DNA from 2 places in the Synechococcus sp. MIT S9509 genome. Region 2 is predicted to be linked to the other one. Evidence: predicted binding sites of a transcription regulator. Region 2 holds the regulator's gene; the other holds the start of a gene.
The links. The regulator NtcA, encoded in region 2, controls nitrogen genes in cyanobacteria. The targets are predictions, from matches to a motif close to GTANCNNNNGNTAC.
Positions count from the first base shown of each region.

Region 1: SIB73_RS05295 (DUF4278 domain-containing protein) is a predicted target of NtcA. The motif match lies at 1,668-1,681, and genes of this name have one in related genera.

Region 1 covers NZ_CP138940.1:934,717-942,086, reverse strand. The annotation lists gene SIB73_RS05315 (SDR family oxidoreductase) at 1-617, opposite strand, end outside; gene SIB73_RS05310 (hypothetical protein) at 715-972, shown strand; gene SIB73_RS05305 (hypothetical protein) at 972-1,268, shown strand; gene SIB73_RS05300 (hypothetical protein) at 1,441-1,572, shown strand; gene SIB73_RS05295 (DUF4278 domain-containing protein) at 1,767-1,937, shown strand; gene SIB73_RS05290 (thermonuclease family protein) at 2,463-2,855, shown strand; gene SIB73_RS05285 (hypothetical protein) at 2,975-3,283, shown strand; gene SIB73_RS05280 (hypothetical protein) at 3,662-3,883, shown strand; gene SIB73_RS05275 (hypothetical protein) at 3,942-4,334, opposite strand; gene SIB73_RS05270 (hypothetical protein) at 5,039-5,212, opposite strand; gene SIB73_RS05265 (hypothetical protein) at 6,036-6,200, opposite strand; gene SIB73_RS05260 (hypothetical protein) at 6,429-6,578, shown strand; gene SIB73_RS05255 (hypothetical protein) at 6,575-6,976, shown strand; gene SIB73_RS05250 (DUF481 domain-containing protein) at 6,982-7,370, opposite strand, start outside.
Region 2 covers NZ_CP138940.1:2,591,941-2,599,310, forward strand. The annotation lists gene SIB73_RS14365 (alpha-mannosidase) at 1-414, shown strand, start outside; gene psbN (photosystem II reaction center protein PsbN) at 402-542, opposite strand; gene psbH (photosystem II reaction center phosphoprotein PsbH) at 629-829, shown strand; gene SIB73_RS14380 (TatA/E family twin arginine-targeting protein translocase) at 851-1,090, shown strand; gene pth (aminoacyl-tRNA hydrolase) at 1,097-1,726, shown strand; gene SIB73_RS14390 (DUF3146 family protein) at 1,726-1,983, shown strand; gene SIB73_RS14395 (resolvase) at 1,961-2,398, opposite strand; gene SIB73_RS14400 (DUF3084 domain-containing protein) at 2,395-3,606, opposite strand; gene ntcA (global nitrogen regulator NtcA) at 3,665-4,399, opposite strand; gene rph (ribonuclease PH) at 4,475-5,200, opposite strand; gene SIB73_RS14415 (cob(I)yrinic acid a,c-diamide adenosyltransferase) at 5,345-5,953, shown strand; gene dcd (dCTP deaminase) at 5,953-6,546, shown strand; gene thyX (FAD-dependent thymidylate synthase) at 6,576-7,301, opposite strand; gene SIB73_RS14430 (thioredoxin domain-containing protein) at 7,369-7,370, opposite strand, start outside.

The sequences.
Region 1 (7,370 bases), 1.1 Mb from region 2:
ACCGGATCCGACTGCAGCACCGCAGTCATCTCTGTCTTCACGTACCCGGGTGCAATGGCATTGACTCTCACGCCGCGACCAGCCCATTCATTGGCCAGTGAGCGAGTGAGGTTGGCCAAGCCGGCTTTGCTGGCCGCATAGCTGGCCACATTCAATCCACCCTGATCACTGAGCACAGAGGCTGTTGAAATGATGCTTCCCTGTCCCCGCGCCAGCATCACTGCTCCGATCCTGCGACTCACTCTGAACGCTGCGCTGAGGTTGACCTCCAGCACACTGTCCCAGAGCTCATCGCTGTGTTCCTCCGCTGGAGACCGGCGAACGATGCCGGCGTTGTTCACCAGCACGTCGATCACCGGATGCCTGCTGAGGATTGTGTCCAATACGAGGTCGACGGCATGGCGGTCGCTGAGGTCGCAGCCAAAACCGGAAAATTGACGGCCACGCCGGCGAATCGCCTCCCCCACCTCACTGCTGTCGGGGTTGAGTGAGGCGCTGATACCAACAACGTCGGCTCCTGCTGCGGCCAGTGCATCCGCCATGGCCTGACCAATGCCACGCCGGCATCCCGTGACCAGTGCCACCTGACCATCAAGCCTGAACAGCGAATCCTGCATCGTTCTGCGTGTCCCTCAGATCCCATTTTCGAGTGTCCAGTCACTGGGCAGTGGTTCAGTTCGGAGTCATGATCAACACGGTCGTTCCCCGTGTCCGATGTCTGAATTCTTCGAAGCGTTCTGGCATGGGGAGGGCATCGGCGATGGCGGTGACCTGGAGGAGGCTTTGCAGGCTTATGTGACCGTCAAGCCTGACGACAACGACTGGATTGCGGCCTGTGCAGTGAAGGAGGCGGCTCCCCGGATCGAGCGTTTTCCGTCATTCGATGCCTATCTCGACAACCAGGACCCCCTGGAGGTGATTGAGGTTTCACCACAGATGATTGTGGTGGCGATCGAACAGCTGCCTGTCTGATGTCTTTCCCGTCCGTTGATTTCGAGGCCAGCGCACCGGTGAATGACCTCTGGCCTGCTCTTGTTGAGCGGCTCGGTCTTGAACGGTCGCAGCGTGCGGTCCGACAGGCACTGGACCTTCAGGCCATGCAGGGCAGTGCCGCAACTGTTCCGGTGTTGTTCTGTGAAACCTGTGGCCTGGCTCTCGCCAGCACTGATCTGCTGCGCGAGCAGACCGGGCTTAACGGCCACGGTGATGACTTCGTGCTCTTGTTCTCACCCAGATCCAACGCAGTGCAGTTGGTTTGCCCTGTCTGAGCTGAGAAGGCTGTTTGTCCAGAGAAATTTGTCTGTCAAGAGAGGGGGTCTGGTCAAGTTTCGGCAACCTGCGGTTGCCTAGATTGCAGTCGTTTTTGGTTAGGGCTCACAAATATCAGTGGCCACAGGCAGGGTGATTAAGCCATCAAGAAGTTGCCCTTTCCGTTGTTTGATGGCACGAAAAATTCAGCTTCCACTGTCGAAAAGCTCCAGTTCCAGCACCGCAGCTTGGGCTGCCATGACCTTTGCCTGCATTACAGCCCTTGCCGTCTGGGGCTTGGCGAACGCCTACCCCCACATCTGATGGTCATGGCCGAACAACCTGTTCAGTTCTGAACAATGCTGTTTTTGTATCCAGATGAACGACCAATCCCGGTATGACTGTCTTATAAGAAGTCTGTAGCGGCAGCTACCAACAACGTTCACCTCTTTTCAAAAGAGGCGCAGTTCGATTCAGGCCAAGGAACGGGGACCTGAACTTGCTTCGAGGAACCATCGATGACAGCTCTCATCTACCGAGGCCATTCCTACATCCCTCATCACACTGCTGTTCAAAAACAGAGTGTCGAACTCACCTACCGACGCGAGCATTACAACGCTCGTCGCCAGCAGGCAGCGAGAGATCTGCACCCGCAACTCGCTTATCGCGGAGTGTCCTACGCCAGGTGATTCAGCCGGCAAGGTTGCAGGCCTCGTTTCGACGAGGCTTTTTTGTTGGCTTGTCATCAAACATCCCCAAGCCATGGATCATCATCAGGAAGGCCGCCCTTCCAGATGGAAAGACGGCCTAGATCGCTCGTTTGTGCATTTTCAACCATCACTTGTAGGGAAAGAAAGGGGTCGAAGCTTCTGGCTGGAGGCGCCCTGGGGCCATTGGCTCTAGGTGTCGGGTTGTTGTCTCCTGGGGCACCTAGGGCGGTGCAAACGGAGCGGCGATTGGCGTGGCGTACAAGGTCTGCCTACCAAAGGACCAACCCAGGTCATTGTTGAGACTGTTGGAGCAGGGGCCAGAAGTCAGTCTGCTTCTGTGATCTGCTGGGGTGGAGTATCGGCCGTCATGGGCTCCTCCGATTGCGTGCTCTTACGTTCCACCTGTCGTGAGGTCTTGGCATCGGTCGAATCGCTCATTGCTCTTGCAGGCAAAAAATCCAATAGTGGAACCCCTGTGCCAAGCGCAGACAAGGGGCAGAAGAGATGAAACTTCGCCCCGCTGCGATCGGCTCAGCTGCCCTGCTGTTGGTGCTTGGCAGTCCTGCTGCTGCCCTGGAGACCATCACCATCCGCAGCTGCTACGACGGCGACACCTGCCGAACCACAACCGGTGAAAAGATCCGGCTGGCCTGCATCGACACCCCAGAAATGAGAGGGAATCGGGCTCAGCCGCAACGGGCCAGGGCTGCCCGCGATCACCTTCAAGCCATGGTGGTCGGCAAGCCTGTCAGCCTTCGCCGAATCACCAGCGACCGTTATGGCCGAACCGTCGGAGAGCTGTTCGTGGGCGGAATGAATGTTCAGCAGGCGATGGTCGCCAGCCGCCATGCGCAGATCTTTTGGAAGTACGCCAGCCAGTGCCCTTGGACGCGCTGAACACCTCAACGGGGGATCCCCCGACAAAAAGAGTTCACTCTTCTGGGTGAGGTGGAAGTAAGTCAGTTCAGCGATGGTGGCTATATAGGAGGGATGACCCCACTACCTAAATCAATCAAATGAAACTCTTGTCTTCCATCGCTGCCGCTTCTGTTATCGGCGCTGCAATGTTTATTGCTCCAACGGCTGCTGACGCAAAGGAGCATCACCACCACCATCATCATCATAGAAATCACGAACTAAGAAGAATTCATCGTGAATTCCGCCATGATGTTCGCGAATTTAATCATTACCAGAGAGCATATAATCGTGATTGGCGGCATGCCCGCAGGGTTTACAACCGCGAGATGTACGGCTACCCGAGAGTGATTCCTGCCTACGGATATAACCATCGCCATCCTGGGTTCGGAATCCAAATCAGCTTTTAATTTGAAATTTCCGTCGGAAAGCCTGAAGCCATGAAAGCGAGGCTGAGAGGTATACAAAACCCCAAAGGGAAAACAGGGGGCGTTTAGGAGTCGCTATCGATCTCCTGACTCAACAACTCACACCAATCACTCCCCGCCAAGTGCGGGGTTTTTGCCATTCACCGGAGGCTCACCGGAACTTCGTGGGTTCTGCATCGGAGTTGTGTAGTTGGTTTCACCAGAAGGGCTGTCCTGAAGGAGTCGGAGGGGGCAGCAACCCCAAAAAAAACAACTTCACTCCTTAAGGCCATGACGACGTTCAACAGGGTCAACACAGTGACTCAAAAAGTCAGCACAGCAGTGCTTTGCGCTGGATTGATCGGAGCCACAACATGCGCAATGGCTCCTGCCGCTGAAGCGCGGAATTACGAGCAGCAAAGGCGGCATGAGCTGAGGCAGCTGCGCCGTGAGATTCGCCGCGACACGCGTGACTACCGGCGTGCCCGACGTGCGTATCACCGAGAGATCAATCGCTATCCACGCGTGATTCCTGCCTATGGACTGAGGTATGGGAACGTCTATGGAGCGCCTGCAGGATTTGGAGTGCAGCTGCGCTTCTGAGGGGTGATCAACAATCAAGCAAAGCCCCGTTTCATCAGGAGTCCGGCTGGTGATGTGCTCAGTTCTTTTCCTGGCACCAGGCCCATACCTCCGCGTTCTCGTGACCCTCATACAACAGGTCAAGCGGAAAATTGTTCAACCACGCTACGAATTCTTTTGAAAAACACTTGCCGTGAGGCGTTTGAGTGGTTGCCCTGCTTCCCTTGGATTGTGAATAGCCGTAAGAATGGTTTAGTTGAATGATATGACTGAACCTTGCTATATATTCGTGTTTGAAGTCAACTTCAAAAATGTTTTTGTCAAAAAAGTCTCCAATAAACTTTGCTGAAAGGTTGTACTTGTGGACCATTTTCTGGGAGACAACGATTCTTCCAATGCGTCTCTTGTCTAACCAGTAATAGCCGCTTTTGTATCGTTTGAAGTGGTTTCCGTGCTCAAGCTCCTCGTCCATTTATCAGTGCCCTGCACAAGGTCAATGTTTGATTTTTACTTTCTAGCTATTTGAAAAGTGCATGTCATCTGGCCTGGCTCACCGATCACTTCTTTTTGCATCGTTTTTACCGGTTCAAAGCAACCGAATCGTTGCTCCCACTCCTTCGGAGCAATTCCACAGATCCTGAGCCGGCGCTTCATTGGCTTGCGGGACTCCGCTTAAGTAAAAACCCGCTCAATGCAGGTCCGTTGGATTCGGTTGTTTGCTGCGATCCTGAAGCTGCCGGGCAGATAGGCGGCCTCGGTTTTTTCCCTTTGCCTGGCTGCTGAATTGTTCCTTGATCTCCCGTCTGAGTGGGTCCTCTTTGAAGGATGTTCAGATAGTCCTTTTCAGCATCGCGATGACCCTCAGGAGTTTTGTGTTTCCTGTTGTTTTGGTTCAGCAGTAACGTCGATCAATCCTGCAGAGTTTTTGATTGGCTTGCCAGGCGGGCCAGGTTTCATCAGGTTTTGGACGCTTGTAGATCAACTTCAGCGGCCATAACGCCAACGTCAACAGAATATGCATGCAGAACATCTCAAGCCATTCGAGAAGATGAAACTTGAATCCAGAATGACGCCCTTCAGATGATTCTTTGAAGAGTCTTGTCATAGTCAATGTGCTGACCTCTCAGTCGTAGCTCATCAATGGTTCAAGAGCATCGGAGATTCAACCCATTCTGATCAGCTAAACAGGCCAAACACCTGGTCGAGGATTCCTTTGCCTGTGATTGCTTCCACAGTGATTCCGATCGCCAGCCCCAGCATGGCCATGCGTCCATTCAGACGTTCGGTGTAGAGATTGATCGGGTCAGCTGTGGTCTTCCTGGGCCCAAGTGGCGAATTCGGTGTCAGCACAAGAAATGGCTGGTCAAATATTGAGCAAACATTAAGGATGTGGATCCGTCCCCTGCTGTGCCAAAAGTGCCTGTCGTGTCATTTGATCTGTTCCTGAACAACTGCGCTTCAGGACCTGTTTTGATTTTTATGAGCAGTTTCGTGTTCAATCATGGATCTTTTTTTTAACCAGTTGATCGAGCTAGTTTTTTGTACTGAATCAACCCACCCATCGCTCTGGATCAATGGATTGATCAAAGCCTGATCCTGTCTGCCTGCTGACTTCGGTTGATCTTGCAGAGCGTTGAAAGGCAAGCACCAGCTGGGTGTCTGTTCACCTCGCCGCGGTTTCGAGTCCAGAAGGGACCTGCTTGCATCCGGAGGACTGTCGTCTTCAGCCCTCTGGATGCAAGCGATTTGTAATCCTGAGTCTGTGCTTCAGGTGTTGGTGTGGGGTGTTCCGCGTGTTCCTGGGTAAACAGGTCGTGCCAGCAGGGTCTGCGGTTTTGAATCCTCGGACTTCTTCTGTTGCGTGGCGTTCTTGTCGATGGACGTCATGGCATCCAAAGCGGCTTTTTCAGGTTTAACCCAGGTTGACCCTTTCGTGCACTTCAACGGAGCATGAGTTTCAAGGCCGTGTTCAAGACTGTTCCGCGGAAGATCAGGCCAATCCCTGCCTGGAGAATTGATGCTGTCGTTTGGATCCATATGGTTTGCATCAACGGATCTTTTCCAGGCGATCATCGCGCCACTCTTGTGCGGGACTTCGTGTTGTTTCGATCAACATAAAAAAGAGAGTCTCATCAACAGAGACTCCCCAGCGATTGTCCAATACTTGAATGATTCAGGCCACTGAAATGCTGTAGGGAGCTGCTGGATAGCTCGTAGGCATTGGATCAATGTTTCCGTTGGCCATGGCCTTTGCGCGTCGGTACATCTGGCTGTCTGTGGCACCTTGCTTTTCCATGGCGGCAGCGATCGTGGCCCAGTTGCGAATTTCGTAAGTCATCAGAACAAGTTGATCAGAGCTTCACAACAATCGCGAAACCAGGTCTCTCTCTGTGATGGAGGTATCCGCACAGCCCCTCGCTCGCGAATTGGTCGGCAATGGCCTATGCGCTTCTTGAAGCGTGGATACTGTCGCCGCCGCTACGTCAAGGCTAAAAGAAAATTTGTAATAATTTCCTTAGTTTCCCGCGTTTCCATGAACGAGCCTGTCGCCACTTTTTCGTACGACTTGAACGCTCTACGGCTGGAATACAAGACAACCTGCGATGCCTTGCGTAACTGGCCGGGCGGCGATCCCAGCGAGCAGGACTTTCTTGAATGCAAGAAACAGGAGATTTTCCGCGCTCTGGCTGAACAATCCCTTCAGCTCACCGCTTGACAGTTCTGCAGTTCCAGAACTCCGTATTTACTGCGCCGGTCTGTAAGTCTGTTCTGTCTGTCCGACAGGAGTTGCTGCAACATGGCCTGAGATGTTGTTCTTCAGTGCATCGTTACTGCAGCGCTCTGGCTCTTTCTTCCTGTCTTCTGGCTGTCCCGGTGATGGCCATTCCGGCGATGGATGATCTTGAGATCAGATTGCAGGGTGAAGCCAAGGGATGGCTGAATGCCACCTGCACCTATTACGGAATGGGATGGCTCACCCCTGATCAGGGCAGGAAGGCTTTGAAGCGTCTCATGCTGTTGCTTTCAGCGCATTATCTCGATCCAGAGGAAACGCAGCGCGCAAAATCCGCCGCATTGTCTAGAGATCCGCAATGCAAAACCATCTGGCCGTGATGGTTTCAATCCAGCTTCACGCCAACCTGCATCGAGATGCTGTTATTGACTTTCGGGCTGCGTAGTTCGCTGTAGATCGTCTGGCCGTTCAATGATGTGAACAGTCGTTGATTGTTCAGTGGAAAGATCTTCAACGCTATCGAAAAGATGTTGTTGGTTGAGATTCCGTTCACGTAGGCACCTGTATAGGTGTTCGTCACCGTGATGCTGGAGGATGAACTGGTTTTCCATTCCAGTTCCGCCCTGGCCGATGATGCGGCGAATGTCTGGCCGCAGACCGGGTCCGCATTGCATCCATCGCCTCCCCAGATCTTCTGGATCGACGGCCCGATCGACACTGTCAGGCGTTTGTTTTTGTCTTTGATCAGGTCATATCCAATGCCGATCGAACTCA
Region 2 (7,370 bases):
CATCTCGGAATCTCCTTGCTTCGCGGGCCTACCTGGCCTGATCCATCGGCAGATCAGCGTCGACATCGTCACCGCCTCGCTCTGATGCCTGTTTTGAAAGGTTGGTACCTGGATGGTCTTGCTCAGGAGGCAATTCATTTCCGGGAACCTGGTTGGCTTGGACCCGTTGATCTACAGGCTCGCTGGCGCGGATTTCCTGCTCTTCCAGGATCACTGGTGCCTGTTTCGATTCGACAGGACACTGCCGACCCTGACGTCACAGGTGCGGTTCTGATCCAGCTGCTGAACCCCGGAGGCGCAAGAGTCAGATGGACACCAGCGGATGAGGGCTGGAGAATCCGGGATGGTCGGCAATCCATCGTGATTCCTCCAGGAGCGCTGCAGGAGATTCGATTGATTCCTCAGTCGTCGTGATCGTCAAACGGATCATCCAACCGCTTCGACGGTGGTCCAAACGATATGTACACACCAAAACCGGTGAGTCCAAGCAGGGCGGTCAACATCGCGATCGACACCGACAGCGCCGGGGAGGAGCTTTCCATCACATCTCTCGACAGGATCGACCCTCTTAAGGGTCGGGACCACTACAGTATCGGGGCTGAACTTCACCCGAGACCTCAGGGCCGCTATGGCACAACGCACTCGTTTGGGCGATCTGCTCCGTCCTCTCAACTCCGAGTACGGCAAGGTTGTTCCCGGCTGGGGGACCACTCCTGTCATGGGCATCTTCATGGTGCTGTTTCTGGTTTTTCTGCTGGTGATTCTGCAGCTCTACAACCAGTCGCTGATCCTCGAGGGAATCAACGTGAACTGGAATGGTGGCGCCTGATCCCGTCCGCTGGTCACCTCCATGAACATCTTCGGCATCGGACTCCCTGAGATGGCCGTCATCGGAGCTGTTGCGCTCCTGGTGTTCGGTCCCAAACGTCTGCCTGAATTCGGGCGGACACTTGGAAAGACTCTCAAGGGTTTTCAGACTGCTTCCAAGGAATTCGAGCGAGAGATCAGCAAAGCGATGGCGGATCCTGAAGAACTTCCACCTCCCTCTCCCCCGGATTCCGCGACAACGACCAAGGCTTCTGAGGACTGATCGGTGATCAATCGAGGAGGCCTCCGTCTGGTGGTCGGTCTGGGTAATCCTGGTGAAAAATATGCTTCGACCCGGCACAACGTCGGGTTCATGGCTTTGGAGCTGCTTACAACTCGAGAAGGTGGTCGTTTCAAGCCGATGTCCAAGCTTCAGGGAGATCTGGCTGATGTCGGGTTCGGCGGCGATCGACTCAGACTGTTGATGCCACAGACCTATATGAATGACAGTGGTCGTTCAATCCGAGCAGCATTGGACTGGTTTGATCTGGAGATCGACCAGCTGATCGTGCTCGTTGACGACATGGATCTGCCTCTAGGACGGCTGCGCCTTCGAGCCAGTGGTGGTGCAGGAGGACATAACGGTCTGAAGAGCACCATCCAGCATCTGGGCACTCAGGATTTCGCCCGACTTCGAATTGGCATTGGTGCGCCAGGTCGCAATCCTGAGGAACGCCGTGCCCGTACGGTGTCTCATGTGCTTGGACAGTTCAACCGTTCTGAGGAACCTCTGCTTCAGAACGTGCTGCGCGAAGTGTTGTCGGGTCTCGATCACATTCAGCGACAAGGACTGGATCGGGCTGGAAATGCCATCAATGCGGTGAATCTGTCTCCTGCTGTTGATGGCGAACAGGCCTGATGGCACCTCTGCCTGTCACCACGGCGCATCTGCGGGTGCATCATCACAGTTTCCGAGACAAGTGTCTTCAGGGAGAGGTGCAGGCTGGCGGATTCATCTGGACATTTCACTGGTTGTTTGAACGGGGTGAGCTGAGCGTTGAGCCCTCTCTGGGCAGAGCATTGATTCAGGACGCACTGCTTCGCTTCCTTGTGAAATCCGATTACAGGCTGGAGGCCGGCGGCGACTACAGCTTCACTGTTCGTGCCCGTTTCTGAACGGGGCTGGTCCAGGCCAATCGATGATCCGGCCGAGATCGGATTCAAGAATCACCAGGGCCGCAACGGCATCCAGTTGGACGGGCGGTAACAGCAACCCTCTCGGTAACAATCGTCGCCATCCCTTCGGAGGCCAAAGTTGCCAGTAGCGCTTGCGTGCTTGAAGTGTGGTGCCACGCTCATCCACCAGCTTGATGGCTAGATCTGCAGGAAGCTGGTTCCTGAGGCTTTCGCTGGCAGTGCCGTTCCCCAGCACCAGGAGTTCTATGGGTGCCAGCTTGCTCCAGATCTCAAGGATGTCGTGTACTCCCTCAGTGGCAACAACTTTCCCCTCGATCACGCAGTTGCTGTCACTGTCGACCAGGACCAGGCCACATTTGCTGCGCCCGGGGTCAACCGACACGATCCTGCTCACTGGATGTCGTCCTGGAACGTTGATGCCGGGCGCAGCGGTTTGCTCGGACGCAGCTCGATGGCGATGGGATCGGCTGTTTCACTGCGACGCAAGGCCACAGCCTCGAGTTCAATACGGCCTCCGCGCCGCTCGGTCAGCTGCTGAGCAAGTCTGTTGACGGCGTTGGCGTCAAACTGAAGCCCCTGGCTGAGAGATCCCCGTCGGCGTACTTCCGCCAGCGTGGAAGCCAGCAGCAGGTTGACCCGGTTTCGCACCTCTTCCGGTTTGGTCTCCTGGCTGGCAAGAGCTGTCTTGGCAAGGGTTTCCCCCGCGACGGTGATGGCCACATTGGGCCGCACATCCGGAAAGGCGTAAACCACGCTCTCTCCTCGCAGCACATTCGCCGCTGAGCGCAGCAGCACCACCCAGGTGCCAGGTTTGCGGATGGCTTTTTCCAACCGTTCAATGTCCTGGCGCGGCACGAGGATGATCTGGCGATCCGGCGATTGTCCAGGCAGAACCTTCTGAAAGGCCTGAAGATTGGCTTCCCTCAGCACCTGGTCAATCACCTGCCGGGCTTGATCTGGACGATCCAGCTTGAGTGTGACAGTGGCAAGTGGCTGACCACTGCTGATGGCCACATCTCCCCGACGCAGCGCCAGCAGGTTCTCCTCAAGCAACTGAAGCTCCGCTTCACCGGAGCTGATCCGTTCGCGTACCGCGTTCAGTTCATCATCGGTTCGCTGGATTTCCGCATCGCGGTTGCGGACGTCCTGGCTGAGTCTCCGCCGTTCCGCCTCCAGTCGCCGAGTCTGTTCCTGCAGGGGTTGAAGTGTGCTGCGCAGCTTGCTGGCCCGTGCCTGGGCATCAGCCAGAATTTTTCTGGCTTTGATTTCATCGGCACGAGCTTCTTCGAGTTGCTCACGGGCCTTTCGCTGAGCTTTGCGGCTTCCCTTCAGATCAGAGCGGCTGCTGCGCAGACGAGCTTCGAGATCATTGAGTTCAAACAGACCAACGCGCAGCTGGCGGCTCACCAGAAGCATCAGCCCGAGCGAAAGGGCACTGATCAGGCTCCCCGTGAGCACAGTGATCACCACAGCGGTTTGACGTGGGCGAAGACCGAACAGGCTCAGCCGCGCTTTGCCGACCCTTGAGCCGAGTCGATCGCCAAGGGTGGAGAGCACCCCGCCGAGGATCAGCAGGGACAGCAGCAGAAGCCAGCCGGTCACGGTCGGTCAAACATGCGGCGGGCCGCCGGAATGCTGCCCATTTTCACCTGTCGAGGGGTTAACTGAAACGCTTGGCCAGTGCAATCGGATCAAGAACGGTGATCTTCTTGCGGTCAATTTCGACTAGGCCTGAATTGCGTAGATCCCCGAGCAGGCGTGTGATGGTCACGCGTGTGGATCCGATCGCTTCAGCGATGGCCTGATGAGACAGGCGCAGGTCAATGGTGATGCCCTGGGATCCAGGCATGCCGAAGTCCCTGCAGAGAACAAGCAGAAAACTCACCAGACGGGAGGACATGTCCCGGTGTGTGAGGGTCTCAATCATGGTTTCTGTCTGAAGAATTCTGCTGGAGAGACCCTGGAGCAATAGCAATCCCACGCTGGTGTCCGCTTCGATCGCTTGGCGCACGGAGCTGGCTGGTGCCGTCACCATTTCCACCCTGGTGAAGGCCACGGAGTGATAAAAGCGATCGGATCGATGTCCGGTGAGCAGTGAGAGAACACCGAACAGGCTGTTTTCTCTCAACAGGGCAACGGTGATCTCCTCACCCGACTCGTACACCCTCGATAGACGCACAGCGCCTCGTCGGATCAGATACACGCGCTCGGCAGGGTCACCGGGGAAAAAGATCGTTTTGTTCCGTTCCACCATTTCGGTGCTGGCACCCTCCAGATCACGGATCACTTCCAGCAGGGTGCGGCTGGCGGGGTTGGGGGCATTGATCAGGCTTGTCTCTGCGGATCGCCCAGGCTGGGGAGCGGTCCGACTGAAGCCGCGCATCACTTCGGCCATGACCAACGCATCAATGCGGGGAAGTTAAGGAGCGATGCGCGGTCACCCTGTAGCAACGAACACGGTTCTCCCGGCTCAGTCGCCATGCAGTGCATTCAGTTGTGCAGCCATGAGTTGCTGGAGCCCTGGTTCGGCTAGGTCCAGCAGGCTGTTGAGCTGCCTGCGACTGAATGGTGCGCCCTCGGCAGTCCCCTGCAGCTCCAGCAGATCACCGGCGTTGTTCATCACCACATTGAGATCCACATCGGCCCGACTGTCTTCGCTGTAGTCCAGATCAAGCAAAGGATTCCCCTCGACCAGGCCTACAGAGACTGCCGCCACCTGGTTGACGACCGGATTGGTGCTGATGTGGCCCTGCGCCAGCAGCCTTTCACAGGCCTTCTTCAGGGCGAGCCATGCACCGGTGATGGCCGCTGTTCTGGTCCCTGCATCTGCCTGAATCACATCGCAGTCGATCAGCAGAGTGTTCTCTCCCAATGCCTTCATGTCGATCGCGGCGCGAAGACTGCGACCGATCAGACGCTGGATCTCCTGGGTGCGTCCTGACAGTTTCATCAGTTCTCTGCGTTGACGATCTGGGGTGGATCCGGGCAGCAGGCGATATTCGGCGCTCAGCCACCCCAGTCCCTGATCCCTTCTCCAGCGTGGGACGCCGACTTCCTGGCAGACGCTGCAGAGCACGGTGGTGCGTCCAGTGCGCACGATCACTGAGCTCAGAGCGAAACCCATGGGATCCCAGTCAATCGAGAAAGCTCTGAGATCGGATGGCTGGCGACCATCGTTGCGCTGGGTGTCGCTCATGGGGAGACGGCTCGGAATCCTGAGCCTGCCAGTTGGAGTGGAGACACCATGGATGGTGTCAAAGGGATTGTGATTTGCGCTTTCGCCGCTAGATTCAAGTTCCGCTGGGTTGTTTTGATTCCAGCCACGACGGAAGCGACCCAGATGACCGCAAGCCTGAGCCCCAGCCATCGATCCCGTGGGCAGAGCGGTGCTGATCATCGGGATCTGAATCGTGCCGGCCTGCACCCACTGCCCTCACTCCAGCCTCAGCATCCGCTGCATCTGGTGGCCCCGGAAGGGCAGTTGCAGGTTCACACCGCCCCCTATCGAGGCAGTTTCGGCACAGTGCTCAGTCAGGCCATGCGTTCCGCAGGGCTTGGCAGTCGTGTCGCTGTGATGCAGTTCCTGAAAGGCGGCGTCGCCCAGGGCCCTGATGCCGCGATCACGCTCTGTGATCGCATGGTGTGGACAAGACCCGCCGTGATGGGATGTCTGTCGGATCCAGTCGGCTCATCTGACGCTGCGGCAGTGGATGCCGTTCAGGCGATCTGGCGGCTCTGCAGCCGCCACCTGGCCTGCGGAGATCTCGATCAGTTGGTGCTCGATGAACTCGGATTGGCCATTGCGCTCGGTTATCTCGTTGAGAAAGAGGTGCGCGACAGCCTGGAAGCACGCCCTGGTTCCATGGATGTGATCATCACAGGACCGTCAATCCCTGAATCTCTCATGGGTCTTGCGGATCAAGTGACCGAACTGCGAAGGGGGTTCTGATGCTCAAGAACGACCGATGGATCACTGAACAGGCTGCCTCGGGCATGCTCGAACCCTTTCAGAAAGGCTTGATCCGACATCTGGATTCTGAGCAGAAACTTTCACCTGTTCTCAGCTTCGGCTGCTCCTCGTACGGGTACGACCTGCGTTTGTCAGCTAAGGAATTCCTGATTTTCAAGCATGTTCCTGGAACAGTGATGAATCCCAAGCGGTTCAATCCTGCCAACCTTGAGCCCACTGAGCTTCACCATGACGAAGATGGTGACTATTTCATCCTTCCCGCCCATTCCTATGGCCTCGGTGTGGCTCTGGAAAAGATGAAGGTTCCGCCGAATATCACCGTGATCTGTCTCGGCAAGAGCACCTATGCACGGCTGGGAATCATTGTGAACACCACTCCAGCTGAAGCCAGCTGGGAAGGGCATCTCACACTCGAATTCAGCAACAGTTCAGGAGCTGACTGCCGCATTTATGCCAATGAAGGGATCTGTCAGCTGCTGTTTTTTGAGGGTGATCCGTGTGACACCACCTACAGCGATCGGCAGGGCAAATATCAACATCAACCTGAGAAAGTGACGCTCGCCAAGATTTGAATCGCCAGGAATGGTCAGTTCCGCCCCGATCAGGGCGCCAGACGAGCCTTGTGCAGTCTGTTTTTTTCGTACCAGTCAGCGAACTCAGGCGCCCAGCTCTGCAGATGGGGCCACATCAGATCACAGAGCTCTCTGATTTCCTGTTGTGCATCGAGTTTGGAGCGCAGGTCAAGGAAGTGAAGGAAAGCGCGCAGACTGAAACTGACAACAAAATGCTGTCGGTAGTCAAAGGGCAGAATTCCTCTGGCATGTTCTTCTGAGAAGCCTTCCCTTAACAGATCGCGGTAGCGTTCCGCCGCCTGTTGGCAGAGTTTCAGATCGATGCATCGTTGTTCATCGGCGTAGGTGTATTTCTTGCCCAGTCGGTCTCGGTACTCCCCCACCGGACGCAGATAGAACACTTCCTCGAGATCCAGTTCTCCGTCCGCAGCCCGGCAGATGCGTTCACCGGTGTAGCGCATCGATTGAACATCAAAACTCACCCCGACCCTGTGCGTCCGAGCCTGCTGCATCACCGAATGAGGGAACCAGCCCACGTTCAGCACGATCTGGGCATGTTCCAGCGGGCCGTAATGGCCTTTCATTCCACCAAGCAACCGCTTGATGCAAATCTCCCCGGCCCTTGTTTCGTTCGGCCACTGGTCGCGTTCCATCACCACGAAACCTTCGCTGTAGTCCTGGTGCATGCCGGCGTACACGCTCTGCTGAGGATTGGGTGTAGCGGCGATCAGTTCGACCCGGAAGCGGGAATCCATGAGGTTTTGAGGTTTCGGGTACGGGATATCGGTTGATCATCGCCTTTTCGGTCGGCCATGACTGGAATT